3 regions of the Streptomyces sp. NPDC002680 genome follow, and region 2 is predicted to be linked to each of the others. Evidence: riboswitches for the same ligand, from Rfam matches in the RefSeq annotation. Region 2 holds a riboswitch; each other region holds the start of a gene.
What was found. A riboswitch is a leader RNA that binds a small molecule or an ion and turns the genes downstream of it on or off. The one in region 2 is predicted to bind cyclic di-AMP.
Positions count from the first base shown of each region.

Region 1: another riboswitch for cyclic di-AMP. It lies ahead of ACFYXF_RS24825 (transglycosylase SLT domain-containing protein); the one in region 2 lies ahead of ACFYXF_RS18905 (peptidoglycan DD-metalloendopeptidase family protein).
Region 3: another riboswitch for cyclic di-AMP. It lies ahead of ACFYXF_RS09730 (M23 family metallopeptidase); the one in region 2 lies ahead of ACFYXF_RS18905 (peptidoglycan DD-metalloendopeptidase family protein).

Region 1 is NZ_JBIAQP010000009.1:276,048-285,592, reverse strand. Features, by position in the region: gene ACFYXF_RS24840 (outer membrane lipoprotein carrier protein LolA) at 1-687, opposite strand, end outside; gene ACFYXF_RS24835 (CHRD domain-containing protein) at 953-1,930, opposite strand; gene ACFYXF_RS24830 (polyprenyl synthetase family protein) at 2,140-3,150, opposite strand; cyclic di-AMP (ydaO/yuaA leader) riboswitch at 3,792-3,957, shown strand; gene ACFYXF_RS24825 (transglycosylase SLT domain-containing protein) at 3,961-4,452, shown strand; gene ACFYXF_RS24820 (HAD family hydrolase) at 4,469-5,314, opposite strand; gene ACFYXF_RS24815 (FAD-dependent oxidoreductase) at 5,483-6,742, opposite strand; gene ACFYXF_RS24810 (ATP-grasp domain-containing protein) at 6,839-8,074, opposite strand; gene fahA (fumarylacetoacetase) at 8,310-9,524, shown strand.
Region 2 is NZ_JBIAQP010000006.1:445,478-455,022, forward strand. Features, by position in the region: gene ACFYXF_RS18880 (Glu/Leu/Phe/Val dehydrogenase dimerization domain-containing protein) at 1-859, shown strand, start outside; gene ACFYXF_RS18885 (TetR/AcrR family transcriptional regulator) at 971-1,585, shown strand; gene ACFYXF_RS18890 (SGNH/GDSL hydrolase family protein) at 1,786-2,571, opposite strand; gene ACFYXF_RS18895 (DUF6250 domain-containing protein) at 2,694-3,422, opposite strand; gene ACFYXF_RS18900 (hypothetical protein) at 3,419-5,299, opposite strand; gene ACFYXF_RS18905 (peptidoglycan DD-metalloendopeptidase family protein) at 5,512-6,522, opposite strand; cyclic di-AMP (ydaO/yuaA leader) riboswitch at 6,527-6,704, opposite strand; gene ACFYXF_RS18910 (alpha-galactosidase) at 6,997-9,078, opposite strand; gene ACFYXF_RS18915 (tyrosine-protein phosphatase) at 9,248-9,545, shown strand, end outside.
Region 3 is NZ_JBIAQP010000003.1:17,237-26,781, forward strand. Features, by position in the region: gene ACFYXF_RS09705 (MFS transporter) at 1-1,216, shown strand, start outside; gene lhgO (L-2-hydroxyglutarate oxidase) at 1,375-2,589, shown strand; gene trmB (tRNA (guanosine(46)-N7)-methyltransferase TrmB) at 2,806-3,561, shown strand; gene ACFYXF_RS09720 (PrsW family intramembrane metalloprotease) at 3,656-5,020, shown strand; gene ACFYXF_RS09725 (aldo/keto reductase) at 5,614-6,567, opposite strand; gene ACFYXF_RS09730 (M23 family metallopeptidase) at 6,662-7,732, opposite strand; cyclic di-AMP (ydaO/yuaA leader) riboswitch at 7,744-7,901, opposite strand; gene ACFYXF_RS09735 (PP2C family protein-serine/threonine phosphatase) at 8,161-9,279, opposite strand; tRNA gene ACFYXF_RS09740 (tRNA-Met) at 9,470-9,543, opposite strand.

The DNA of each region.
Region 1 (9,545 bases), on a different contig from region 2:
GGCGGTGCCGTCGACGGTCACGGAGGTCGTGCCGTCGGCCGCCTTCAGGGCCTCCTCGGCGAACTCCTTGGGCGTGGCGGGCACGTCGTCGGGCAGGGCCTGGTCCTTGCCGTCGGCCTTGTCCTTGCCGCCCTCGGACGCGGGGGCCGTCGCGTGGTACGCCTCGTTCGACGAACTGTCGTACGCCCACACCTCGTCGCCGTTGTGGATGACGCTGTACTCGGCGGCCTTCTCCAGCAGCGACACCTTCTGCTTGTCGGGGCCGTCGACGGCGACCCGGACCGTGTGCGTGCCGGAGGCCAGTTCGAGGAGCTTGGCGCTCGGGTCGGCGGCCGACCCCGAATCGCCGGAACCCCCACCGAGGCCGCCCGACAGCAAGCCGCTCTCCAGACCGCCGAGGTCGGGCAGCCCCAGATCCGTGCTGATCTTCACCGTGCCGGACAGCTGCTGGGTGTCCGACGCGGCGATCTTCTCGATGAGTTCCTGCGCGCTGATCTTCGGCAGATCGGGGTCACCAGAGCCGGCGAACGCCGGTACCAGCCCGATCGTCGCGACCGTCAGACCGATCACCACGGCCGGGGCGGCGTACCGCGCGGCCTTGCGGCGCCGCGAGGGCACGTCCTCGGCCTCGGTCTCGATCTCGGCCTCGATCCGGTTGCCGGACTTGGCCTCTTCGTACGGTGCCATGTGTGCCTTACCTCCGTCGTCGGCGGCGGCCGTCAGTCCCACACCTGTCCACCCTGAGCCGCCATTCTCACCCGAATCGGTGAGGAGTGGTGCTTTCCATCTCACCAAATCGACGAAGGGGAATCGTCAGACCTTGGTCTCAACTCCGCGTACTGCTACGGGATGACATGAGGAGGCGATGCTTCCCCCGACCCGTAGGGGTCGTGCGGTGGTGGTACCGGGGGAAGCGCCGCCTCACATACCAGCTGACCGGCAACTCCGGGTCTCAACTCTTGAGGAACACGTAGTCCGCCTGGTAGGGCACGCCCACGATGGTGCCGGGCGAGCAGGAACCGGCCGGTGCGACGCCGCCCACGGTGTTCAGCCGCAGGATCTCGGTCGTACGGGCGAGCAGCCCGCGGTGCTTGCCGGACTGGGTGGCCCTGAGGTCCAGTTCGGGGATGTTCCTGTCGCCGTTCGGGGTCTTGGAGATCAGCGACCCGGTGACCGCGCTGCTGTCGGGGGCGATCCACTGCGGCGTACCGGAGTTGGGCTTCACGAAGGTGTGCGCGATGTTCCCGCCGAGTACGGCGCTCACGTCACGCTGCGCGAAGGCGTATCCGCCGCCCTCGGCCGGCTTGCACTGGTAGATCTGCTTGCCCTTGACGACGGACGCCTGGAAGTTGTCGAGGGCGTCCCGGAAGTCGAAGGAGGCGACGGTGACCTTGTGGAGCTGCCCACGGACGGCTCCGCCCGGGAACTCAGCGGTGTGCAGATTGGCGTAGAAGGCGCCGGGGTCGGACTTGAGCTTCGCGAGCAGGGCGGCGTCGTTGACCTTGACGGTTCCCGTGACGGTACGTCCCTTGCCGAGCAGCCCGGTGAAGTCGATCTTGACACCGCCGTTCGTGCCCTTGGCGCCCTGGTGGATGTGGAGGAGGGTCGGCTTGCCGGTACCGCGCCAGGCCACGGCGACGGACACCTTGTCGCCCTTGACCTTGACGAACTCGACGGCGGCTCCGTCCCGGTCCCCGACGGCGGGCCCACCGGCCACGGGCACCTCGTTGGCACCCCGGAGACTGGCGGCGAGAACGGTGCCACCGCCTCCGGCGCCGACACCCCGGGTGACGATGCCCACGTGGTCGGCGTGGGCGTTGCGATCACTACCGCGATCCCCGTTCGCGGCCACCGCCGGAAGAACGGCGGCGGCGATCCCTGCAGCGGCGACCACCGCGACCCCGGAAACGATCAGGCTTTTACGGCCCATGATTCTTTTTCTCCCCGTATCGCAGCTGACGCCCCCTGCGTCAGCTTCTGGAACCAATACGGGAAGAGGTCTCGCTTTGGACTTAGTCCAGCCACGTGGCGTGCGTCACACACCCTTTTAGCCCGTCCGGCGCTTGAGGACGAAGGGGGGTCTGGGGGCACAGCCCCCAGAAGGATGGGAACGGGTAGGGGCGGCGGGGGCGAAAACCCCTACCCAGCCCGATGCACCACCGCGTCACACATCTCCCCCAACGCCACCTTCGCATCACACTCGGCCAACGGCACCAACGCAGCCCGCGCCTCCTGCGCAAACCGCACCGTGTCCCGCCGAGCCTGCGCCAACGCCGGATGCACCCGCAGCCGAGCCAACGCCTCCGCATGCCGCGCGTCGTCACTCAGATCGGAGTCCAGCAACTCGCACAGCGCGACATCCTCGGCCAGCCCCATCCGAGCCACCCGCTCCCGCAACCGCAGCACGGGCATCGTGGGAATGCCCTCCCGCAGATCCGTCCCCGGCGTCTTCCCGGACTCGTGGGAGTCGGACGCGATGTCCAGCACGTCGTCCGCGAGCTGGAAGGCGACCCCGAGCCGCTCCCCGTACTGGGTGAGCACGTCCACGACACTGTCGTCGGCGCCGGACATCATCGCCCCGAACCGGCAGGCCACGGCCACCAGCGACCCGGTCTTCCCGCCCAGTACGTCCAGATAGTGCTCGACCGGGTCCCGCCCGTCGGACGGCCCCGCCGTCTCCAGGATCTGCCCGGTCACCAGCCGCTCGAACGCCTCCGCCTGCACCCGCACCGCCTCGGGCCCGAGGTCGGCAAGGATGTGCGAGGCGCGCGCGAAGAGAAAGTCGCCGGTCAGGACCGCGACGGAGTTCCCCCAGCGCGTGTTGGCGCTGGGCACCCCGCGCCGCACCTCGGCCTCGTCCATGACGTCGTCGTGGTACAGCGTCGCGAGGTGGGTCAGCTCCACCACCACCGCCGACGGCACGATCCCCGGCGCGTGCCGGTCCCCGAACTGCGAGGCGAGCATCACGAGCAACGGCCGGAACCGCTTCCCGCCGGCCCGTACGAGGTGCTGCGCGGCCTCCGTGATGAAGGGCACCTCGCTCTTGGTGGCTTCGAGCAACCCTTCCTCGACAGCCGCCAATCCGGCCTGGACATCGGCTTCGAGAGCCTGGTCCCGCACGCTCAGCCCGAACGGCCCGACGACGGTCACGAGGGATCTCCTGTCTGCTGGTGTCTACTGGCGGTCACACGGTGTGTCGATAGGTCGCTGCCATCACTCAAGTCAGCGTATCCGGTCACGTTTCGATCACCACGAGCGCCCGCCCGTCCAGGCCAGGCGGTATCGGATCACGACCGGAATGTTTTTGATCAGCCCATAAGTATGGACATTCATAAACATCCCGCGCCCCACCCGTCACACCAGTGATCGCACCCGCGCATACGCCACCACCTCCCTGACGGCACCCTCCGTACCCGTCGCTACGACAACGACGCGCATCGCACGAGAGGTTCCGCCCGCCCGACTGACACACCCACAAGAAGCATAAAAACCCTAAAAACCCCTATTCACCCCACTCATCTCACCCAGACCACGACTACCCCCACCCCGTGATTCGAGTCACTCCAAATTCCGGCCCCCACCACCCCCTCCCCCGCAAACTCCCCATTCGCAAAAGGCAAGTTACTCACCACCCCTCTCCGCGCATCCGCCCGTTTTGTCCACAACGTGCGCCCCAAATGACCAAGTCCTATGCTTCCGCCCCTTGTTCCACGCGTGTGCTCTCGCATACGTTCTCGCCACGCCGGGCGGATCGCCGAATCCTGCCACCGCCCGCAGAGCACCATCCCACCCACCCACACGTGACTCACGCAGGCAGGAGCGGGGGACCCAGGTAAGCCGCCGGTCCGGGCACGACGCCGGAGCGGCTAGGGGTGAAGTCGCGCGCCGAGCAGGCGCCCGGCCGGGCATCTCCCGCCCGAACCCGACAGCTCACCTCGTAGGCGTCGGAGAGGACTCAGCATGCCCGCACGAGGTCAGCACCAGCGCGCGAGAACCACCCGCCGCCCGCTCACGCGCACAATCGCCATCACCGGAACGGCCGCCGCAGCCCTGGCCTTTCCCTTCCTGACCGCGACAACGGCATCAGCCGCACCGTCGTCCGCCGCGTCCGTGTCGTCGGCGACGAACTACGCGAACAACCTGGACGGCTGGATCCGCGAATCGCTCGACATCATGGCGCAGAACGGAATCCCGGGAACGTACGACGGCATCTACCGCAACATCATCCGCGAGTCCTCGGGCAACCCGAACGCCATCAACCTCTGGGACTCGAACGCGGCAGCCGGCACCCCCTCCAAGGGTCTCCTCCAGGTCATCGACCCGACCTTCGCCGCCTACCACGTCGCCGGCACCTCGTACGACCCCTACGACCCGATCGCGAACATCACAGCGGCCTGCAACTACGCGGCGGCGCGATACGGCTCGATAGACAACGTGTACGGGGCCTACTAGGCCGGCCGACCCGCCCTCACCGCCACACCCCGGTCCCGTACCCGTCCCCGTCCCCGGCTCCGAACAGCCGCTCCAGCACGACCGCGATCCCGTCGTCCTCGTTCGAGAGGGTGACCTCGTCCGCCACCGCCTTGAGTTCGGGATGGGCGTTGGCCATGGCCACCCCATGGGCCGCCCAGTCGAACATGGGGATGTCATTGGGCATGTCGCCGAAGGCGATGGTGGCGGACGAGGCCAGCCCGAGGTACTCGGCGGCGAGCGCGAGCCCCGTCGCCTTGGTGATGCCGCATGGCTGGAGTTCGACGGTGCCCGGCCCCGACATGGTGACGGTCGCGAGCGAACCGACCGCTCCACGCGCCGCCGACGCCAACTCGTCGTCGGACAGCGACGGGTGACGCAGCAGCACCTTGCTGATGGGCGCGGCCCACAGGTCGTCCCGATGCGGCACCCGTACGGCGGGCAGCGTCGGGTGCGGCATCAGGTAACCGGGTTCGATGAGCGTCAGCCCGTCGACACCGTCCTGGTCCACGGCGGCGTACACCTGCCCGACCTCGGCCTCGATCTTGCCGAGCGCGGTCTCCGCCAGCTCCTGGTCCAGGGTCACCGACCACAGCAGACGGTCCGCGCCGGCGTCGTACAACTGCGCGCCCTGTCCGCACACCGCGAGCCCCCCAGCCCCGAGGTCGTCGAGCAGCGGCCGGACTCTCGGCGCCGGCCGTCCCGTCACCACCAGATGCCGGGCGCCGGCGGCCGTGGCACGCGCCAGCGCGGTCCGCGACCGGTCGGAGAGCGTGTCGTCGGCACGCAGGAGCGTTCCGTCCAGGTCCGTGGCGATAAGTGTGTATGAGGTGGGAGCGGCCATGATCCAGAGAATACGGATCGTTCGGCACATCGGTCTCCGCCCGAACCGGACGACGTTCGGCATCCCGGCAGCAACAGCCTCTCAGTCTGCCCCAACTCCCGCCCCGGGAAGGCCCGAACGGCACGAGATCGCGGTCCGCACCCGTTGTCGCCCGCACCCGTCCGAGGCCTACCCGTGCGCGGCCGCCAGATGCCCCACCAGCCTCGGTGACGCGAACTCCGTACCGCACACGAACCGCATCACCGGCCCGTACGAAGCAGCCGCCGGCAACCCCGTGAAGTACAACCCCGGTACGGAGGACACATACCCGGCACCGAGCCTCGGCGTCCCCCTGCTCACCGCCAGCTCCGTACGCAGCTCGTGCCCGAGGAAGTCCATCGCGGCGATGTCGACGCGGTAGCCGGTCGCGGATATGACGTGGTCGGCCGACAACTCCCGCGTACGGCCGCCGAGATCCTCCACGGTCAACACCGACCGCCCTCCGCCGGAGCCCCCTGTCTCCCCTGCGCCTCCCGTTGCCCGTACGATCCGTGCGACCTCGCTCACCTGCACCTTCCCCTCGAACCTGTCACGCAGCCACCACGCACCGAGCGGTCCGAGGACCCGGCGGACCAGATAGTGGCGGGCCTGGGCCGGGAGATGGCGGTAGGGATGCGGGTAGTAGGTGAGGGCCCAGAGCGACCACGCGTTGCCGAACGGCGACTCGGGCCGCAGCCGGGGCTGCCGCCACGGGGGCGCACCGAAGGCGACGCGACCCCGCCCGCGCGAGACCACTCGTACCCGCGCCCCCGCCTCCGCCGCCAGCGCCGCCGTCTCCAGCGCGGACTGGCCCGCACCGACGACGATCAGCTCCCGGCCCGCGAACCGGCCCAGGTCATGGTGCTGCGAACTGTGGGACACCGGACCCGTGGGCGAGGGCCCGTCCGGCGCGGCGCCGGCCAGCTCCGCGGGCAGATGCGCGAGCCCCGACAGGCCCGTCGCCACCACGACCGCCCGCGCGGTGAACAACTCGCCCGAGTCCAGCTTGAGTTCGAAGCCGCCGCCGCTGCCACCGCTGCCGCTGCCCGCGCCCTTGTGCTGCCGCCGGTCCACGGACACCACCCGCACCTGCTCCAACTCGGGCACGAGCTGCTGCTGGAACCACTCGCCGTACGCGATGAAGGTCTCCACCGGGACGATGTCCTCGTCCGTGACCAGCCGGCGTATCCCCGCCGCGTCGCAGTAGTCGACCAGGTTGTGGCCCCGCTGCGGGGCGTCGATGCTGGACGCCGCCGGCGTCGACTTCAGGAGCATTCCGGCGGGCATGTGGTCCCGCCAGCTCACCATGGGCTCGCCGAACACTCTCACCGGAATGCCACGCGCCCGCAGATGCGCGGCGGTTGACAGACCGAACGGTCCCGCGCCGATTACCGCTACCGGATGATTCACGAAGTCCCCTCCCCAGGACGCTGCTTCGCCACTTCGCGCTGCTCTGCTGCTCTACCGCCCAACCGGTCAGCAGGTTGTCGCCACTACGCCTATTGCCTACGCCTTGCCGCCACGACGGCCTGCCCGCCACAACTGGTACAGATGTTTCACGCCCGGTCGTACGAAGCGGGCGAGCATCGTGAGGAACGGCAGCGGGTCGTCACCCGCGAGCCAGGCCAGTTCCGTCCCGCTCGCCCGGGTCGGCGCGTGCGGCGTCGTGTAGCCGCTGCGCCGGTAGGCGAGGAGGGCGGGCAGGTCGATGTTCTCCACGATGTACCGGTGCCCGGCGCGCTGTTCCCCCTCCGGAACGGTGCGCCCGGTCAGATCGAGATGCATGGCCCGTACGACGTCCACCCCCGACTCGCTCTCGAAGAGCCGGAACTGGGCGCCCATCCGCGGGTTGAAGTCGAGGAGCTTGTACTGTCCGTCGCGCCGGTCGAAGCGCAGGTCGAGGTCGATGATTCCGGTGAAGCCGATCTGTTTGATGAAACGTGCGGCAAGGTCCGCGAGTTCCGGATTGTCGACGACGTATGCATTTGCCGTCATTCCCGCGTGCGGCGGCCAGGATCGGACCTTCACGCCCGTGAACAACGCACGCGGATTCGAGTCCGCGTCGAAGTAGGCGTGCACGATCCAGTCCTCGGCCTCCTCCCGGGGCAGATACTCCTGAAGGATCACGCCGGGACGCTCACCCCAGTCGCGGGCCAGGGACAGCAGCGCCTCCCGACTCGCGATGCGCGTAGTGCCGTTGACGGCGGGCCGGGCGCGCCGCACGAACGCCTCCCGGTTCTTGGCCACCAACGGGAACCGGGCCGTCCGCGCGAACCGCTCGATCTCGTCGTACGACTGCGGAAAGGCGGCGGCCGGAGTCGGTATGCCGTGCTCCACGCACAACTCGTGCAGCCCCTGCTTGCTGGCGAGCCGACGCGGCAGCGCCGCCTCCACACGCGGGAAGAGAAACGCTTCCCCCAGTTCCTCCTGCCGCTCGGCGATCAGTACGGCCGCCTCCTCGTCCGTGGGAACGAGCAGAGCGGGACGCCCGATCCGACGCCCGATCCGCAGCAACCCCTCGACGAGCCGCTCCGGTTCCTCGGTCCCGGTGGTCGGCCAGACGAACGCGCGCCGCAGATATCGCGACGAGGCCGCCGGCGTGTAACGGTCCTCGGTGATCGCATACATCGGAACGCCCAGCCGTCCCAGACTGCGGATGGCCCCGACGCCTCCGTGGTGCAGCGGATAGTCACCGAACTTCACGATCAGCGCCGGCACGGCATGGTCGGCCGAAAACGGCACAGTGCTGCTCCTGGCCACGGGTCCCCCCACGTGTCCCCCCTACGGACCGGACCCACCCCGTCCGTGTCCCCCCAAAGGACGCTAAGCCGGAATCACCCACTCCGGACAAGGCTTATCCGGACATTACGAACTCTTTAGACACTGGGGACACTGCCCCGAGCCCGCAACTCACCCGTAACCTGTGGCGCGACCACATGGCCACACGGCACGACACACGAGAGCGAGGCAGCACCCCATGCCCCCCTTCGATGTCCCCGAGGGCGACCCCTTCGGCCCGCACAACCTCCCGTACGGCGTGTTCACCCCGGCCGGCTCCACGGACCGCCGGGTCGGCGTCAGACTCGGCGACCACGTCCTGGACGCGGGCGCCGCTGCCGCCGCGCTCGGCTCCCCCTATGTCTCCGTGCTGGCCCGCCCGACCCTCAACGCCCTTCTCGCCGCGGGCCGTACGACCTGGTCCGACATCCGGCGCGCCCTGACCGCCTGGGTCACCGTCCCGTCCCACCAGGAGACGATCGCTCAGCTCCTCCACCCCCTCTCCTCGGTGAGCCTGCACCTCCCCTTCGAGGTCGCGGACTACGTCGACTTCTACGCCTCCGAGAACCACGCCCGGAACGTCGGCCAGATCTTCCGCCCCGACGCCGCGGACTCCCTGACCCCCAACTGGAAGCACCTGCCGATCGGTTACCACGGCCGCTCGGGCACGGTCGTCGTCTCCGGCACGGAGGTCGTCCGTCCGTCGGGCCAGCGCAAGGCCCCCACGGACGCGGCCCCGCTCTTCGGCCCTTCGGTCCGCCTGGACATCGAGGCGGAGGTCGGCTTCGTGGTGGGCACACCGTCGCCCATGGGCAGCCCCGTGCCCCTGTCCGCCTTCCGGGACCACGTCTTCGGCCTCTGCCTGCTGAACGACTGGTCCGCCCGCGACATCCAGGCCTGGGAGTACGTCCCGCTGGGCCCGTTCCTGGGCAAGTCCTTCGCCACGTCGGTCTCGGCGTGGATCACCCCGCTGGACGCCCTGGAGGACGCCCGGGTCGCCCCGCCCGCCCGCACACACGCCCTGCTCCCCTACCTCGACGACGCCGAGGACGAGCCCGGCGGCTACGACCTGCGTATCTCCGTCGCCGTGAACGGCCACACCATCTCCGAGCCCCCCTTCTCCACGATGTACTGGACGGCCGCGCAGCAACTCGCCCACATGACCGTCAACGGCGCGTCCCTCCGCACCGGCGACCTCTACGGCTCGGGCACGGTCAGCGGCCCCACCGAACGGGAACGCGGCTCACTCCTCGAACTCACGTGGAACGGCACCGCCCCCATCGACCTCCCCACCGGCAAGCGCACCTTCCTGGAGGACGGCGACGAGGTCACCCTCACCGCCTGGGCCCCGGGTCCGGGCGGCACCCGCGTGGGCCTGGGCGAGGTGACGGGCAGGATCACGCCGGCGGGCTGAGCGAGGCGCCCCGAGCAGCGG
Region 2 (9,545 bases):
GGGCGAGGATCTGGGCCTCACCCAGGATCTCGTCGACCGGGCGGCGGCCGAAGCCGGGCTCGTGTCGTCGATCCAGGCGGTCTATCCGCTGCTGGACGACGAGAGCGCGGCCCGCGCGCGGCTCGCCGACGCGTTCGCCGTCGAGGTGGACGGCATCGGGCTCGACGAGCTGGTCGGCGGCTGCGGGGTCGCGGAGTCCGTGCTCGCGGCGCTCGACCGGGCCGAGGTGCCGTACGCCGGGACACGCGTCGCCGTACAGGGGCTCGGCACGATGGGCGGAGCGACGGCACGCTTCCTCACGCGCGCGGGGCTCACGGTGGTGGCCGTCTCCGACGTCAAGGGCACGATCGCCAACCCGGCCGGCCTCGACATCGAGGCGCTGCTCACGGCCCGGGACTCGTACGGCACCGTGGACCGCGCGGTGCTGCGCCCCGAGGACCGCGAGCTGCCGGGCGAGGCCTGGCTGTCCGTGGCCGCGGAGGTGCTGGTGCCGGCCGCGGTCTCGTACGCCGTCGACACCGGGAACCAGGAGCGGATCACCGCTCGTTGGGTTGTCGAGGCCGCCAACATGCCGGTGCTGCCGGAGGCCGAGGAGCTGCTCGCCGCGCGTGGGATCGTCGTGCTGCCGGACGTGGTCGTCAACTCCGGGACGAACGCCTGGTGGTGGTGGACGCTGTTCGGGGACATCGGCGCGGACCCGGAGGAGGCGTTCGCGTACACCCGGCGCTCGATGCGCGCTCTGATCGACCAGGTGCTCGCGCGCGCGGAGACCGACGGGACGACTCCCAGGGCGGCGGCGCACGCGATCGTCGAGGAGCGGCTGCCGGTGATCGCGGAGCGGTTCGGCTGGTATCGGTGACGGTGTCCGGCCGCGTGTTCCTGCCCTGCGAACCAGCCACATCGGCGGGGATTTACAGGCATTGACGGACCTGCCCCGACATCGTGTCCGGTGACGGATTACTGTGACCGCGTGGCAAGAGTGCGGTTGAGCGTGGCCGAGCGGCGCGAGGATCTGCTGCGGGCCGCCATCGAGCAGATCGAGGCGCGGGGCGTGGCGGCGGTCCGGATCGCCGACGTGGCCGCCGCCCTCGGGGTGAGCAACGCGCTGGTGCTGTACCACTTCTCGACCAAGGAGAAGCTGGTCGCCGCCGCGTTCCGGTACGCGGCCGAGGCCGACCTCACCCACCTGGCCAAACTCCTCGGGCGCCGTTCCCCTGCCCTGCGCCGACTTCGGTCCGCCGTCCGCTGGTACGCGCCGACGGGTCAGGCCAAGGGCTGGCGGCTGTGGATCGAGGGGTGGGCGGTGTCCCTGCGCGACCCCACGCTGCGGGAGGTCGCCGGGGACCTGGACCGGCGCTGGAAGGCCGCGATCACCGAGGTCATCGCGGAGGGCGTCGCCGCCGGCGAGTTCGAGTGCCCCGACCCGACGGGTACGGCACTGCGGCTCACGGCGCTGCTGGACGGACTGGCGGTCCAGATGACGGCGTACGAGGGGGTGTCGCGTGCGCGGGCGGAGCAGTGGGTGGACGCGGCGCTGGCTGGGGAACTGGGCCTTGAGCGGGCGGCGTTGACGTCGGGCAGGTGAGTTTCGTGGCCGTCGGCTGGGGCTGTGCCCCCAGACCCCCCTTCGGCCTGGACGGCCTCGTCCTCAATCGCCGGACGGGCTGAAGATGCCCGGACCGGCGCTGAAAGGCACCGAAGGCCACCCACCCGCACCCGCACCCGCACCCGCACCCGCACCCGCACCCGCACCCAGACAACACCCCGAGCCTTAACCCAAGACCCTCACGCGACCCAATCGATGCGGCTCTTGATGTCGTCCGGCGACAGACTCCCCTTCGCCGTCACATGGTCCCCCGACGACTCGCCCCGCAGCCGCCGCCCGATCCACGGAACCAGATACTCACGGGCCCAGTGGACGTCGTCGCGGCGGATCTCGAAGGTGCCCCGCGGCGGCAGCACCGGCCAGGGCTGGTCCGGGTCGGCCGGGATTTCCAGGCCGAGGACCTGGCCCGCGCGCAGTGCCACGCGCGTGTGGCCCTCGGGCGAGAGGTGCAGACGGTCGCCATCCCAAGCCCTGCGGTCCTGGATGGTCTTCAGGGACCACAGGTCGAGCACCGGACAGCCGTACCGGTCGGCGATGGCCCGGATATGGCCGTTGTACGTGGCGATCTTGCCGCGCATGTGCTTCAGCACGGGTACGTTGCGGGTGTCGAAGCCCGTCGTCACCATGACCGTGCCGACCACCGAGGTGAGATCGACGATCGCCCGCTCGAAGCGCTCGGCGAGTTCGTCGGGGTCGCTGCCGGGCCGGATGATGTCGTTGCCGCCCGCACAGAAGGAGACCATGTCGGGCGCCAGTTCCTTGGCCTGCGGAAGCTGCTCGGCCACGATCTGGTCGAGCAGCCTCCCGCGTACCGCGAGATTCGTGTAGTCGAAGTCGCCCTCCGGGCGCCGGTCCGCGAGCAGTACCGCGAACCGGTCGGCCCAGCCGACGAACGCCCCGTCGGGGCCGGGGTCGCCGACGCCTTCGGTGAAGCTGTCCCCCACCGCCACGTACGACCCGATCACTGCTCTGCTGTCATTCTTCGAATCGTCTGCCACATCGGTCCATGATTCACCTACCGATGTGAGCTACGCGACCGTAGGAAAGGGTTGACTGGCGGTGAGATAAGCCACTCGTCAAGTATTGGTCAACCCGGAATAATAGGGAGACGCAGCTCACGGACGCTGAAGTCGGTGATCCGGAAATGGCTCCACGTCGTACGGAAGGCGAAGTGCCCGCTCGTGTACGGCTCCGGGTCGCTGTAGTCGAAGACGAGCCGCCCGTTGTTCCACCAGCGGACCGTCGAACCGGCCGAGACGATCCTGACGCGATGCGGCTCGTTCGGGACCAGCAGCGGCTCCGTGTAATCGTAGATCAACGGGCGCACGCCGGCCTCACCGACGTAACGGCGCAGCCGCGTCGTCGTGTTGGTGTTGGCGCCGTAGCCGACGTAGTACGTCTTCAGGTAGTCGTACTCCGCGAGGGCGCCGCCCCGAGGGGTGGCGAAGAGATCGTCCGGGGAGCGTACGTCGACGGCGTTCCAGAAGTTGTTCAGGTCGGAGACGCGGTCGTTGACCCCGCCCGCCGAGACCGGCGTCGCCGTGTACTCGATGACGTACGGGCCTTTCAGCCTCCGCCTGAACCAGACCGTCGCGCCGCTCGGTACGTCGACCTCCAGCACGCCCCGGGTCGCCGTGACGCTGCCACCGTCCTGGAGTTCGACGGCCCACTGGCCGAGGCCGTGCCGGAAGTCGTCGCGGGCGATGAGCCGTCCACGGTGGTGGCCCGGCGAGGCACTCGCCTGGCCGGCCGGGGCCAGGGCCGCCAGCGCCCCGCCGACGGCCAGGGCTCCGAAGGCTCTACGGGTGGTCGTCACGAGGCAGCTCCCTTGGTGGTCGTGATCGAGGGCTTCGGCACCCTGCGGGTCTCGGTGCCGAGGTAGTAGTCCGTGTACGTGGACTGGAGATAGCCGCGCACGGTCCAGCCGAGGCGGTACGCGGGGTTCTGGGCGAGCGTGTAGACGCGCGTCGCTGTCGGCTCGGTGGTCGTGTAGAGGCGCAGTGCCGTGTGGTCGGCGGTCTCGGCGAGGATCTCCTCGCGCCAGTCGCCGATGAGGTCGCCGTAGAAAGGGGTTGCGTTGCGCGGGCCGGAGACGACCCCGGACGGCTCGAAGATCCTCGTGCTCGTCTCGGTCTTCGGGTCCCACTTCTCCACGTGCGTGAAGTCGAGGAGTTCGGCGGCCTTGTCCCCGTCCCACCAGATACGGAAGTTGACGCTCGGCGTGGTCGTGGAGACCTTGCCGTCCTGGACGTTGCGGACGCCCGCGCCGGGGGCTGTGACATCGGCGGTGGAGGTCCAGTACTCGTAGCCCGGGTGGCCGGGGTCGATGTCGGCGGCGTTGCCCCGGCCGACGTCGATGTCGGTGTCGTTCTCCCAGCTCGCGGGGTGCTGCCCGGTCACCAGGCGCTCACCGGTGTCGGCGTCGTAGTAGTACCAGGGGAACTTCGGCACGACGCCCAACTCGGCCTGCTGGATGGCGAATCCCTCCAGCCCCGGGCGGTCGGGATCGAGGTCGGCGATGTCGAAGCGGTCGCCATGTCCGGCGCCGTCGACGACATACCGGAGCGTTCCGTCGCTGTTCACCACGTAGTTGCCGTCGGCGATCTCGTCCCGTCCGTCCTGGTCGACGTCGACCGTGCGGATCTGGTGGAAGCTGGTCGCGCCGCTCGCCGCCGGGACCGCGTACTTCCAACGCCTGGTCAGATCCTGGCCGTTGAAGTCCCAGGTCTGGACGAGGATGCGGAACGCGCCACGCTTGGCGCCGACCCTGGTGACCAACTTCGTGACCAGGCTGGGGTGTTCGCCGTCGAGGTAGGCGATGCCGAAGTGGCCGCCGGACGGGCCGTCGGCGACCAGGTCGTCGGGCACCGGCTGACGGGTGCGTTCGGTTCCCGTGGCACCGTCGATCACCGAAATGAACTGATTGGCGGGCGAGTTGGCGGTGACCTTCGCTCCGTCCGCGAAGGTGGTGCCGTCGGCCGTGTGCACCAGCACCTCGGCCCTGCCGTCGCCGTCGAGGTCGTACACCGTGACGTTGTCGTCGTTGCGGTAGCCGCCGATGGGCGTGGAGCCGCTGATCGCCGCGGGGGCAGGGTCGTTGGCGCCGTTTCCGCCTGCCTGGGTGTAGGAGCCGGGGCCCAGGTCGACCCGCCACAGCCGCTCGCCGGTGAGCGCGTACGCCTCCAACAGGTCGGGCCTGTCCCGGGTTTGGGAGAGTCTGCTGACGACGAGTTCATAGCGTCCGTCGCCGTCCAGGTCGCCGGGCCAGGCGTGCTGCACGCTGTAGTCGTCGGCGGCGGCGAGAGGGATCTCCGCGTAGCCCTTGTCAAACGTGAGGGCCGAACTCGGCCGCAGCTCACGCCCGTTGACGACCGCCCGGACGCTGTAGGCGCCCGTGCCCAGACTGTTGTCCTGGTACGTCGTGGACTTGACGATCGGCACGGTGTTGAGGCGGCGTCCGCCCTTGTACACGTTGAAGGCGATCGCGTTGCCATGACGTGCGTACTCGGTGCCGAGCAGCCGCCAGCTGAGGAAGGTGCCCTTGCCGGACGGCACCGCGACCAGGCCTCGGTCGAGGTTCTCGACCACCCGGCGCGGGGACTCGGCCGCGTGTCCGGCGGGCGCGGAGAGCGCCCCGGCCGTCAGGATCGCGGCGACGACGGCGCCGGTTCTTCGGCGTCGACTGGAATGCACAGGTCCTCCGTAGACAGTCGCAGAGAGCAGAAAGCGCTTGCGCAGCAACGGAGTTCACTGTGCCCCCACCTTCTCGCCCTGTCGACGCTGCGGGCACCCGCGCCACAAGACTGCAATGCGATGATCATGGAGGTACACATTCGGACACGCCGAAGACCGGACCCGGGGATCGGGGTCCGGCCTTCGGCGGCTGTCCTCGTGAGGAGTCGGCGTCAGCCGACGGCGACGCCCTTCGAGCGGAGGTACGCGACCGGGTCCACGTCGGAGCCGTAGTCCGGGGTGGTGCGGATCTCGAAGTGCAGGTGCGGTCCGGTCACGTTGCCGGTGGCACCGGAGAGGCCGACCTGCTGACCCTCGGTCACGGTCTGACCGGCCGAGACGGAGAGCTGGGAGAGGTGGGCGTACTGGGCGTAGTAGCCGTCGGCGAGCTTGATGACGACCTGGTTGCCGTACGCGCCGCCCCAGCCCGCGGAGACGACCGTGCCGGCGCCGACAGCCTTGAGGGAGGTGCCGGTCGGGACGACGAAGTCGACGCCCGTGTGGTAACCGCTGGACCACATGCTGCCCGCCACGTGGTAGGCGGTGCCGATGGTGGCACCGGCCACGGGGAGGGTGAAGCCGCTGGAGCTGCTGGAGCCACTGGTGTCGGCGGCCTCGGTCGTCGTCGAGGTGTCGGCCTTCGCGTTCTCGGCGGCCGGCTTGGACGTCGCCGTCTGGGTCGACTTCGAGGAGGACGACTTCGACTTCGTCGAAGACGAGGAGGAGGAAGAAGAAGAGGGCGAAGAGGTCGACGCGGCCTTCTTGCCGATCGTCAGCTTCAGACCGGGGTGGATCAGGCTCGGGTCGGAGCCGATGGCGGTCCGGTTGTCCGAGTAGAGCTTCCGCCAGCCGCCGCTGACGCTCTGCTCCTGGGCGATCTTCGAGAGGTAGTCGCCGGCCTGGACCGAGTAGGTCCTGACGCTTGCCTTCTTGGCGGCGGAAGGCGTGGAAGCGGTGGCCTTTCCGGCCTTTTCCGTCTTCGCGGAAACGGACTCGGCCGATACGGACTTGGCCGATTCCGAAAGCGAGAAAACGGACTGGGCGGTTGACTCCGCCGTGGCCGCATGGGCCCCGGTGGCTCCCAGAAGCGGCAGGGCGAGAGCCGCTCCGCCGGTTCCGGCAACGGCTATCGAACGAGTGAAACGCTGGGACTTCGGACGGCGGTGCTTACCCTTCGCGGGCATGACGAATTCCTCTCCGTCGCCTGCGAGGTGAGCTGTCGGGTGCGGACTGGAGATGTCCGGCCACGCCTGAACGTGACTTAACCCCAAGCCTGTTCCAGAGACCGGAACAGGCGTTCTACCTGTGGGTCCCCCGCTCCTGCCGTTGTCGGGTGTTCGATGCGGGCTCCGGGCGGCGGCAGGATTGGGCGTCCGTCCGGATTGGTGGCGAACGTAAGCGACCAAGACGCACAGAAACAAGCCTCGGGTTCCCTGTGTACGGGTTTCCTGTGGTCCTCCCCAGAATTCCCGGTCACTGTCCGTGAATTACGGATCTTTCCGCCCCTCGAACTCCCTTAAAACACGCCGAAATTACGTGAACATGACGGCGACACACGGTCACGGATATGACGCTGCTCACTCGCCCGATTCACAGCAACCTTTATTCCCAGGCGAGTTGGAATGAAGGCACCATAGGCGCCATATCGGGCAGGAGGATCAGATGCGACGCAGACGGAAAATTGCCGCATCAAGGTCACCCTTGAGCCCGGTCCGCAGCCCGTGGTGCAACAGCACGGCACCCCGGTGGACTTCGCCCGTTTCGCGGCATTCGTACGTCGCCGAGGGGTCGAGTCCGCGCAGTCGCAGCGCCGGGAGCGGCTCACCGTGGTGCTGCGCCTGGAGCCAGGCGAGGACGACGATCTCGTCCCCCAGCACGTACTGCACCGCGCTCAGTCCGCCGGTCGGCCGTCGCAGCCGGTAGAGGTCGCCGCGCTGCACGACGGGCCGGATCTCCTTGTACAGCCCCACCCACTCCCCCGCCTCGGCCAGTTCCTCCTCGGTCCATTCGGTGAGGTCGCCGCCGACGCCGAGCACCCCGGCCATCGCGCTCACGAACCGGAACCGCAGCGAGCTGACCCGGCCGTTGAGCTGGGTGTTCGGGCTGTCGGTGACCCAGGCGGCCATGACCCGCGCCGGATGGATCTGGCTGAAGCCCTCCTGGATGGCGAGCCGGTCCAGCGGATCCGTGTTGTCGGAGGTCCACACCTGGTCCGTACGGGCGAGGACCCCGAGGTCGATCCGGCCACCGCCGCCCGAGCAGGACTCGAAGGCGACATCCGGGTGGGTGGCCCGGAGCCGGTCCAGCAGGGCGTACAACCCGTGCACGTGGTCGACCCACAGGCGCTGCGGATAGTCCTCGCCGGGCCAGCCGGCGTCGGTGAAGCAGCGGTTGAAGTCCCACTTCACATAGTCGATCGGGGCGCTGGAGAGCAGCCCGTCGAGCTGCTCCCAGAGGTACTGCCGGACATCCTCGCGCGCCAGGTTCAGTACGAGCTGATTGCGGAACTCCGTCCGCTTTCGTCCCGGTTGGAACTGCACCCAGTCGGGGTGCGCGCGATACAGGTCGCTGTCCGGGTTGACCATCTCGGGCTCGACCCAGATGCCGAACTGCATCCCCAGGGCGTGCACGTACTCGGCGAGCGGCTTCAGCCCCGCCGGGAAGCGATCGGGGTTGGGCGTCCAGTCGCCGAGGCCGGCCCGGTCGCTGGTGCGGGTCCCGAACCAGCCGTCGTCCACGACGAACAGCTCGACGCCGATCGCGGCGGCCCGCCGGGCCAGTGTCCCCTGCTGCTCCTCGGAGATGTCGAACTCCGTGGCCTCCCAGGAGTTGTAGAGCACGGGCCGGTCCCGGTCGGCGTCCGGGACGACGAACGCGCGCTGGTACGCGTGCCACGCCCGGCTCGCCCCACCGTGCCCGGAATCGGTCCACAGCCCCGCGAAGACCGGCGTGACGAATGAGTCCCCAGCCGACAGCCGCAGCAGCCCGGAGTCGTCGTACCCCGCCCCGCCGGTGATCTGCACGCGCGCGTCGGGCAGTTGGGCGACGGCGATCCGCCAGGACCCGGACCAGCCGAGCGCGCACGCGTACACCTCGCCGCGCTCCTCGGTCGCATCGGTGTCGAGCGCCACCCAGGGCAGATGCTGGTGCCCGGTGTGACCGCGCCGGCTCCCGATGACCTTCTCACCGTAGGTGAGGTCAGTCCTCACGAGCCGGGACTCGGCGGCCCAGCGCCCGTGCAGCTGGGAGAGGCGCCAGCCGTCGCGCTCCGGGAGCGTCCAGGTGGCGGAGTCGGCGCGGAGCAGCTCCAGGGGGCCGGTTCCGTCGGGCGCGTCATGGGTGAGGGCCACCCAGCGTTCCACCACGTCATGGCGCATCCGGTAGTGGAGCGTGATGACCAGTCCGGTGTCCCGGAACGTCAGCCGGAGTTCGTCCCCCTCGGCCTCGTACGCCTCGAACCGCCATTCGGTGCCCCGGCGCTCGTCGGTCCGCACGGACAGCGCGGACCTCACGAAACGGGGGCCGCCCTCGACCGGGTACTCCTCGCGGCCGTCGAGCGGGGACTCGAAGGGCCAGTAGTCCGGCAGCGGACGGACGGCGAGCGCCTCCGCGTCGGCGAGGGCGATCCGCGGGCCCCAGTGCAGATGCAGCAGCTCGTCGTCCTCGGTGAGATGGACGGCGTAACTGCTCGTGGGCCCCGAGAGAAGCCACGTACGACCGGTTCCGGCGATTTCCAGCATCATGTCCCCACAGATCCGAACAGGCACGCCCAAGTCTCAACATCATCGGCGCCACGGCCCTCGACGGCAACGCCTGTGGAAAACTCCTTGGCCTGTTCACCCATGTCGTATCGTCGAAGCGCGCCCGTCGACGAGCAGCGTCCGCGGGGCGGTGTGGGAGGGAGCCCTCGTGACGCAGCAGGTCCCGTCGACCGAGCCCGAGCTGGGCGGCGTACGAAACTTCCGTGACGTGGGCGGACTGCCGACCGTGGACGGCCGGCGGGTGGCGCCCGGGCGGCTGTTCCGCAGCGGTCATCTCGCCCACGCGACCGACGAGGACGCGGCGTTCCTCGGCTCCCTCGGGCTGCACACGATCTTCGACTTCCGCAACGCGGCGGACATCAAACTGGAGGGGCAGGACGTCGAGCTGCCCGGTGTGCGCAACGTGAACATCCCGCTGTCCGACCCGGCGCACGGCGCGGAGTTCT
Region 3 (9,545 bases), on a different contig from region 2:
CGGCCAGAAGCTCGGCCGTCCGGTGCCGCTCCACGAGATCGGCCTGGCGGACGCGGATCCCGCACCCGAGGTGGGCCTCGCCTTCCCCCGGGACGTCGGACAGGCGGTCCGCTCCGCCACCGACCTCTACCGTCTCGACCTCGCCGGCCGCCGCGCGGGCTCCGGCGGCATCTGGCAGTCGCTCGCCGGATCGTTCGCAGTGAGCGCATACGCAACGCCTGCCTCACGGTGGCTGATAACCCCGGCCGACAGCTCGGTGGCACGCGACGCAAGCCCCTCCGAGGGCTCCGGGGCACCGCTGAAAGTCGGCCACAGCGATGTGCAGAAACTGCGGGAGGCCGCGGAGGACGCCAGGCGCTGGGACTCCAAGTACGGCGGCGGCGACTGGCGTTCGTCGATGGTGCCCGAGTGCCTGCGGGTGGAGGCGGCGCCTCTGCTGCTGGGCTCGTACTCGGACGAGGTGGGACGCGCCCTGTTCGGGGCATCCGCCGAACTCACGCGCCTCGCCGGGTGGATGGCCTTCGACACGGGTCAACAGGAGGCGGCGCAGCGGTACTACATCCAGGCGCTGCGGCTGGCGCGGGCAGCGGCGGACGTACCGCTGGGGGGCTATGTCCTGGCCTCGATGTCGTTGCAGGCGACCTACCGGGGCTTCGGCGACGAGGGCGTCGACCTCGCCCAGGCCGCCCTGGAGCGCAACAGGGGCCTCGCCACGGCCCGCACGATGAGTTTCTTCCGGCTGGTCGAGGCAAGGGCCCACGCGCGCGCGAGTGACGCCCACGCGGCCGGCGCTGCGCTGCGCTCCGCGGAGGGCTGGCTGGAGCGGGCCCGCGACGGCGACAACGATCCGTCCTGGCTCGGCTTCTACTCGTACGACCGTTTCGCCGCCGACGCCGCCGAGTGCTACCGCGATCTGAAGGCACCGCGTCAGGTCCGCCGTTTCACGGAGCAGGCGCTGTCGAAGCCGACGGAGGAGTTCGTGCGCTCGCACGGGCTGCGGCTGGTCGTCTCGGCGGTCGCCGAGCTCGAGTCGGGCAATCTCGATGCGGCATGCGAGCAGGGGGTGCGGGCGGTGGAAGTCGCGGGGCGCATCTCTTCTGCGCGCACCACCGAGTACGTGAAGGATCTTCTGCATCGGTTGGAGCCGTATGGGGATGAACCCCGGGTGGTGGAGTTGCGGGAGCGGGCTCGGCCGTTGTTGATGACTCCGGCGTAGGGGGTTCGGGTCCCTTCCCGTCTGCCTGGTTTCGGTGATCTTGGGGGTGCGGGTTGTACGTGGCTTGTCGCGCAGTTCCCCGCGCCCCTGGGTGGGTCCACTCGCCCTGTGTTTGAAGTGACTGTCAGTGGTGCAGTGCACTATCGGGGTGGGAGGTGGTGCCGGTGGTGGCGTACGACTGTGATGTGCTCGTGGTCGGTGGGGGGATCGTCGGGCTGTCGACGGCGTATGCGATCACGCGTGCCGCGCCGGGTACGCGGGTGACGGTGCTGGAGAAGGAGTCGGGGCCGGCCCGGCACCAGACGGGCCGCAACAGCGGGGTGATCCACAGCGGGATCTACTACCGGCCGGGGTCGCTCAAGGCGCGGTACGCAGTGCAGGGCGCCGCCGAGATGGTCAAGTTCTGCGCGGAGTACGGCATCCCGCACGCCGTCACCGGCAAGCTGATCGTCGCGACGGAGCGGGACGAGCTGCCCCGGCTGCACGCCCTCGTCCAGCGCGGCCGGGAGAACGGCATTCCGGTACGGGAACTGGGCCCCGCGCAGATCGGGGAGTACGAGCCGGAGGTACGGGGCCTCGCCGGCATACACGTGGGGACGACCGGGATCTGCGACTACGTGGCGGTCGCCCGGCAGCTGGCCGAGTCCTCAGGGGCGGAGATCCGGTACGGCGCCAGGGTCGTCCGCGTCGACCGGCGGGCGGAGCTCGGGGTGGCCGTGCGGACGGCTGGGCCCGGGGGCGGCGAGGTCGTGCGGGGGCGGGTGCTGGTCAACTGCGCCGGGCTGTACTGCGACGAGGTGGCGCGGCTGACCGGTGACGATCCCGGGATGCGGATCGTGCCGTTCAGGGGCGAGTACTTCACGCTGGCGCGGCCCGAGCTGGTGCGGGGGCTGGTGTATCCGGTGCCGGATCCGGCGTTTCCGTTCCTCGGGGTGCATCTGACCCGGGGGATCGACGGGGGTGTCCACATCGGGCCCAATGCCGTGCCGGCGCTGGCGCGGGAGGGGTACGGGTGGGGGACCGTGTCGGTGCGGGAGCTGGGGGCGACGGTGGCGTGGCCCGGGACGTGGCGGATCGCTGCGCGGCACTGGCGGTACGGGGGTGGGGAGCTGCGGCGGTCGGTGTCGAAGGGGGCGTTCGCTCGGGCGGTGCGGAGGTTGTTGCCGGTGGTGTCGGAGGGGGATCTGGTGCCTGCGGCGGCGGGGGTTCGGGCGCAGGCGGTGTTGCGGGACGGGACGCTGGTGGATGACTTCTTGATCAGGGAGGGGGCGCGGGCGGTGCATGTACTGAACGCGCCGTCACCTGCGGCGACGGCGTCGCTGCCGATCGGGCGGGAGGTGGCTCGGCGGGCGTTGGCCGTGCTGGGCGGGTGAGACGGGGATTCTCTCGCCCCCGCCGCCCCTACCCGTCCCGTCCTCGGGGGCGCTGCCCCCGAACCCCCTTTGTCCTCAAACGCCGGACGGGCTGACATACCAGCCCGTCCGGCGTTTGAGGACGAGCGCGTTCAGCGCGACAAGGGGGGTCTGGGGGCGCAGCCCCCAGGGATGGGGACGGGTAGGGGCGGCGGGGGCGAGTAAATTGGGGCCACTGTGTCTGACTTTTCTCGCCCCAAGGGCACCCCCAGGTTTCCCGGTGGGCCGCAGGCCGATCCCGCCGGGTCGCATTTCGAGCGGCGGATCAGAAGCTTTCAGCCCCGTCGCAGCCGCGTCACCGCCGGCCAGGGTGACGCCCTGCGCCGACTGTGGCCCAAGTGGGGCCTCGACATCGACGGCCACGCCCTCCGCCTCGGCGAGCTGTTCGGGAACGACCTGCCCGTCGTACTCGAGATCGGGTTCGGGATGGGCGAGGCCACCGCACAGATGGCCGCCGCCGATCCCGGCGTCAACATCCTCGCCGTCGACGTGCACACCCCGGGCCAGGGCAACCTGCTCAACCTCGCCGACCAGCAGGGCCTGACCAACATCCGCGTCGCCAACGGGGACGCCATCATCCTGCTCCGCGAGATGCTCACCCCCGACTCCCTCGACGGCCTGCGCGTCTACTTCCCGGACCCCTGGCCCAAGAAGCGCCACCACAAGAGACGGCTGATTCAGGCCGAGTTCCTCGATCTCGTGGCCGCGCGGCTGCGCGCCGGTGCGCTCGTGCACTGCGCCACCGACTGGGAACCGTACGCCGAACAGATGCTCGAAGTGCTCGACGCGCACCCGGAGTTCGAGAACACCCTGCCCGGGGGCGGTTACGCGCCACGTCCGGAGTTCCGGCCACTGACCCGTTTCGAGGGCCAGGGACTGGAGAAGGGACATGTCGTGAACGACCTGCTGTTCCGCCGCGTACAGCAGTCGTAGAGCACGAGCTGCAGCACTCGTGGAGCACGTGCCCCAGCGCTCGTAGAACCACGAGCCCCGCGCTCGTAACGCACCGGCCGTTAGGGTCAATGCCGTGGCCACCTTTCCCCCGTACCCGACGCACCCCAGCGGCCCCACCGACGGCCCCGTCGGCGGAACGCTGCGGCACGCTCACTGGTGGCAGCGGTCATGGGTGCGGTACGGCGCCCTGAGCAGCCTGCTCGCGCTCTCCGGGCTCGTCATCCTCGCTCTCGTGCGCGAACAGACCGGCACCGAGGGGTTCCTGGTCGGGCTCGGGCTCGCCGTGTTCCCCGTGCCGTTGCTCGTGGCCGCGTTCCGGTGGCTGGACCGGGTCGAGCCGGGGCCCTGGCGGAACCTGCTCTTCTCGTTCGCCTGGGGCGCCTGCGCGGCGGCCCTGATCGCGATCGTCGCCAACAGCTTCGCGACGAGATGGATAGCGACGGCCACCGCCGACCCGTCCAGCGCGGACACCCTCGGGGCGACCGTCATAGCGCCCATCGTCGAGGAGTCGGCCAAGGCAGCCGCCGTACTGCTCATCTTTCTCTTCCGGCGGCGCGACTTCACCGGGATCGTCGACGGGGTCGTCATCGCCGGGGTGACCGCGACCGGCTTCGCCTTCACCGAGAACATCCTCTATCTCGGCACCGCCTTCGGCACCGACCAGCTGACCGGGGACAGCGGTATCGCCTCGGTCACCGCGGCGACCTTCTTCGTGCGCATCGTCATGTCGCCGTTCGCGCACCCCCTGTTCACGGTCCTCACCGGCATCGGATTCGGGATCTCCGCGCTGTCGGGCGAGCGCCAGCACGTCCGCCGGGTGCTGCTGCCGCTGTCCGGGCTGCTGCTCGCGATGAGCATGCACGCCCTCTGGAACGGCTCGTCGTCCTTCGGGCAGTACGGGTTCTTCGCGGTGTACGCCGCGTTCATGGTGCCCACGTTCGGACTGCTGACCTGGCTGGTCATCTGGACCCGGCAGCGCGAGCTGCGCACCGTACGCGCCGAGTTGCCGGCGTACGCGCAGGCCGGCTGGCTGGCCCCGGCCGAGCCGTACGCACTCGGCTCGATGCGCGCCCGCCGCCTCGCCCGTGAGTACGCCCGCCACCACCTGGGCCGGCCCGCGGCACGTGCGGTGGCGCAGTACGAGGCGTACGCCACCTCCCTCGCGTTCCTGCGCCACCGGGGGCGTCTCGGCCGGGCGCGCGCCGACTTCGTCGTCCGGGAGCAGGAGCTGCTGGGCGCCCTGTGGGAGCGCAGGGCGGTGGCCCGCCCGGCCCTGGACCACGCGGCCCGCACCATCGCCCCGGCTCCGGTACTGGTACCGCCGCCGACCATCTGGCCGACGTACGGGCAACAGCCGTACGCGCATCAGCCGTACGGCCAGCAGGGGTACGGGCCGACGACCCCGTACCCGGCGGCGTACAACCCGTACCGCTCCTAGACCCCACCGTCCGGATCACACCCGGGCCACGGGGGCGACGCCCGACGCCGCCCCGCCATGCAGCTGGCCACAGGCACCACACCCCGACCGCCAGACGGGGGTCCGCCCCGATCCGAACGACAGGCCCCGCCCCGCCGCAGACCGGGGGCCACCCCGACGCCCTCCTGCACCGTGCGCCCAGCCGCCAAGCACGCCACACCCCAAGCCGCAGCAACCCACACGCCGGCCCCCGCCGCCAGCCCCCCAACCCACCACAGGCGGGGGCCCACCTCGGCGCCCCCGGCCACGCACACACCACACCCCCACCTACAGACGAGGGCACCGCACCCCCAACCCGCCGCGACCCAAACGACGGGCCCCGGCCGTGCGCCCCTCCCCCGGCCCCGCCACAGGCCGGGGCCCACCTCGACGCCCCCGGCCACGCAGCCGAAGGCGCAGCACCCCCAAGCCGGCGCATCCCGCACGACGGGCCCGCCGCCAAGCCCCGCCCCGCCCCGCCACAGGCCGGGAGCCCACCTCTACGCCCCCGCAGCACCCCCAAGTCGGCGCGACCCACACGAAAGACCCCAGCCGCGTCAGCCGTCAAGCGCCGCTCAAGCCGAAGCCGCCGTGAGGCTCGCGACCTCCGTCTCCGTCAGTTCCAGTTGCGCCACCGCGATCAGGGGCGGGAGCTGGTCCACCGTGCGGGCCGAGGCGATCGGGGCCGCGACCGTCGGCTGGGCGGCGAGCCAGGCCAGGGCTACTGTCGCGACGGCCACGCCGCGGGCCTCGGCGACCTCGTCCAGGGCGGCCAGGATCTTCCGGCCGCGTTCCGTCTCCCCGTGCTTGCCCGCGCCGGCCGCCGCCCGCGCGCCGTCGACCGCCGCACCGGGGCGGTACTTGCCCGTGAGGAAGCCGGAGGCCAGCGCGAAGTACGGGACGGCCGCGAGGCCCGTACGGGAGGCGATGTCCTGTCGCGCGCCCTCGTACGTGTCGCGGGAGACCAGGTTGTAGTGCGGCTGGATGGCCACGTACTTGGCCAGGCCCTCGCGGTCGGAGAAGTCGAGGGAGTCCTGGAGCCGCTCCGGCGAGATGTTGGAGACGGCGATGTGCCGCACCTTGCCCGCGGTCACGAGTTCGTCGAGGGCGCCGATGATCTCCTCGACGGGCACCTCGGGCCGGTCGAAGTGCGTGAAGTAGAGGTCGATGTGGTCGGTGTCGAGGCGGCGGAGCGAGGCGTCGGCGGCGGCCTTGATGTTGGCGCCCGAGAGGCCGGGGAAGTCGGGGTGCTGGCTGACCTTCGTCGCGACGACGATGTCCGCGCGGTTGCCGCGCGACTTCAGCCACTTGCCGATGATGGTCTCGGACTCGCCGCCCTGGTTGCCGTCGATCCACGCCGAGTAGGAGTCGGCGGTGTCGAGGAAGTTGCCGCCGGCGGCGGCGTAGGCGTCGAGCACCTCGAAGGACGCCTTCTCGTCGGCGGTCCAGCCGAAGACGTTGCCGCCGAGGGCGAGCGGGAAGACCTCAAGGTCCGATGATCCGAGCTTGCGAAGAGCCGTAGCAGTCATGCTTCTCGTCAACGCCCGCCCCGGACGCGCTGATTCCGGCGGTTCACGAAGGTTGTGTGAACGGCCGGAATCAGGGAACACGCGTGTTACGGGATTACGGGTTGAGGCCCATGCTCCGCAGCCACGCCATCGGGTCGATCCCCGCGGTGTCCGAGCTGCTGGTGTGGACCTCCATGTGGAGGTGGGCCCCGGTGACGTTGCCGGTGGCGCCGACGCGGCCGATCACGTCTCCCGTGTTGACCTTCTGGCCGACGCTGACGTTGATCGAGGACTGGTGGGCGTACCAGATCTCGGTGCCGTCATCGAGGGTGAGGATCGTGCGGTAGCCGTACGAGCCGCTCCAGCCCGCCTCGGTGATCGTGCCGGTGTGGACCGCCTTGAGCGGGGTACCGGTGGGAGCAGCGAAGTCGAGGCCGGTGTGGTAACCGGAGGACCACAGCGAGCCGGCCTGGCCGAACGTCGAGGTGATCGTGTACGAGGAGGTCGGCAGCGTGTACTGCTTGGCCAGCTCGGCGAGCCGCGCGGCCTCCAGCTTCGCCGCGGCTTCCTCGGCGGCCTTCTTCTTCGCGGCGGCGGCCTTCGCGGCGGCCTCGCGCTTGACCTTGGCGGCCTCGGCGGCGGCCTTCTTCGCGGCGGCGTCCTGGGCGGCCTGCTGGACCTTGGCCTCGGCCTGGTCCTTCTGCTGCTCGGCCTGGAGGATGATGCGGGCGCGCAGGGCCTCACCCGCGTCGCTGGTGCCCTGCTCGGTCTCCTCGGAGGTGACCCCGACGCTGCTGAGCGCGTTGGGGGAGCCCTGGGGCTCGGCGTCCGAGTCGTCGTCGCCCGCGAAGGGCGAGCCGACGGAGGGCAGGTCGGGGATGGAGATGGAGACCGGCGGCTTGCCGGTCTGCGCGGTGGCCATACCGGCCCCGCCGACGGCGGCTATGACACCGACGCCGAGAACGGTGGAGCTGCGGGCGAGTCCTCCGCCGCCGCGCTGCTTGCCGACGCGGTGCCGGCCGCGAACCGGACGAGTGGTGTCCGCGCTGGGATTCCACTCCTCCCAGGGGCCCTCGTCGGTGCGACGGCTGCCGAAGCCGAAGGTCGGGATCTTCCCGTCCTCGGTCTCGCTGCCGCGCTGACTCGGTACGAACGGGGCCTCTGGGGCGGCCGGGTTTGACGCCACGTGGGCGTGCTCCTTTCCTTCCTTCTCGCCTACCGGGTTAGCTGACGGGTTCGGAGCAGGAAGGTCTCCTACGCGCGTATACCTGCCGTGTTGCCACGGCGGCGGACGAGCGATTCACCCCAAGTTGGTGGTTCCCCGGTTCCCTCGCGGGATTCGGCGCGTGCGCACGGAGCCGACTCTTGTGACGGCTGGGACGACCGCGCTGCGTTATCGAACGTTAATAGACCAGGGCCCTGTATTCCAAGCTGTTCCTGTTGATCGTTAACGCTTTTCCCGAGGACGTTCCGGGTCACCACCGGTGAAAATCGGGCGAGTTGACCGTGCCCTAAGTGACTACTGAGTTTTGACTGTGTGTCAGATGTTATGCGGAGCGGGACCGTTCACTCACCCTTGGTGACAACTGATGAGAACTCGAGAACTTGAGGACCTCATGAGCTGATGGGCCGGCGTACGGCGAGCAGCGCCATGTCGTCCGTCGTGCCGCCGCCCGCGTGCCGGCGCACCTCGTCGGCGAGGGCGGCGAGGAGGGCGTCCGGGGCGTGGAAGACGCGGCCCGCGAGCCGGTCGGCCGGGGCGAAGAAGTCGCCGTGCCCGTCACGGGCCTCCGACAGCCCGTCGGTGTGCAGGAGCAGGATCGCCCCGCCGGGAAAGGGTGTCGTCTCGGCCCGGTCGGGTGCACCGCCGAGGTCGCCCATGCCGAGCGGCAGCGCGGCTTCGGACGGGCTGAGGACGCGCAGGGTGCCGTCGGTGTCGAGGAGCAGGGGCGGGGGGTGCCCGCGGTTGACGACGCGTACGACCCCGTCGCCGTGCGGGAGTTCGGCGAGTACGGCGGTGGCGAAGCCCTCGGTGGCCTCCAGACCGCCGCGCCGGGCGGCCTCGCGGGCGAGGGCTCGTTCCAGCCGCTGGGCGACCGCCTCCAGGGTCGCCTCCTGCTCGGCGGCCTCCCGGAACGCCCCGATGACGACGGCGACGGCCGCCACGGCCCCCATCCCCTTGCCCCGCACGTCCCCGAGGACTAGCCGCACTCCGTACGGGGTGTCCTGCACGGCGTACAGGTCGCCGCCGATGAAGGCACCCTCCTGGGCGGCCTCGTACCGGGCGGCGATCTCGAAACCGCCGATGCGCGCGTCCGGTTCGGGCAGTACGGCGCGTTGCGCGGCCTCGGCGATCTCGCGGGCCGTGGCGAGGCGGCGGTCGCCCCTGCGGACGACCCGGTTGATGACGACGGCCAGGACGACGACCGTGGCCACGGTGATCGTCTCGGTGATCGTGTCGGCGTCCGGGGAGAACCCGAAGCGGAGGTGGACCAGGTACTCGGCGAGGAGCGCGGCGGCCCCGGTGACGGTCGTGGTGCGCAGCGAGGAGAGCGGGGCCGCGATGAGGGGGGCGGCCGTGAAGAAGGGGACCGCGGTGAAGTCGCGCGGGGTGACGACGTCGTAGACGACCCCGGCGACGATCAGGAACGCGGGCAGAACGCGGACGAGGGTCCGCACCCGGGAGACCACCACCGCCTCGTCCGGCGACCCCGGCTCTCCCGACCGCGCCACTCGTCTCGTCTCCCGCTTCCCGCCGATCGCCCGTCCCGTCGGTCCAGGTTTTCGGGAGCGGCCGAGGAGAGCGAGCGGGGTGGACCGACCGGGCTAAGAAGAGGAGTGGGGCCGACGAAGAAAGAGGACGGCCCCGGAAACGACTCAGGGCCGGAAACCAATTTCTTGGTTTCCGGCCCTGGGCCTTCAGTAGCGGGGACAGGATTTGAACCTGCGACCTCTGGGTTATGAGCCCAGCGAGCTACCGAGCTGCTCCACCCCGCGCC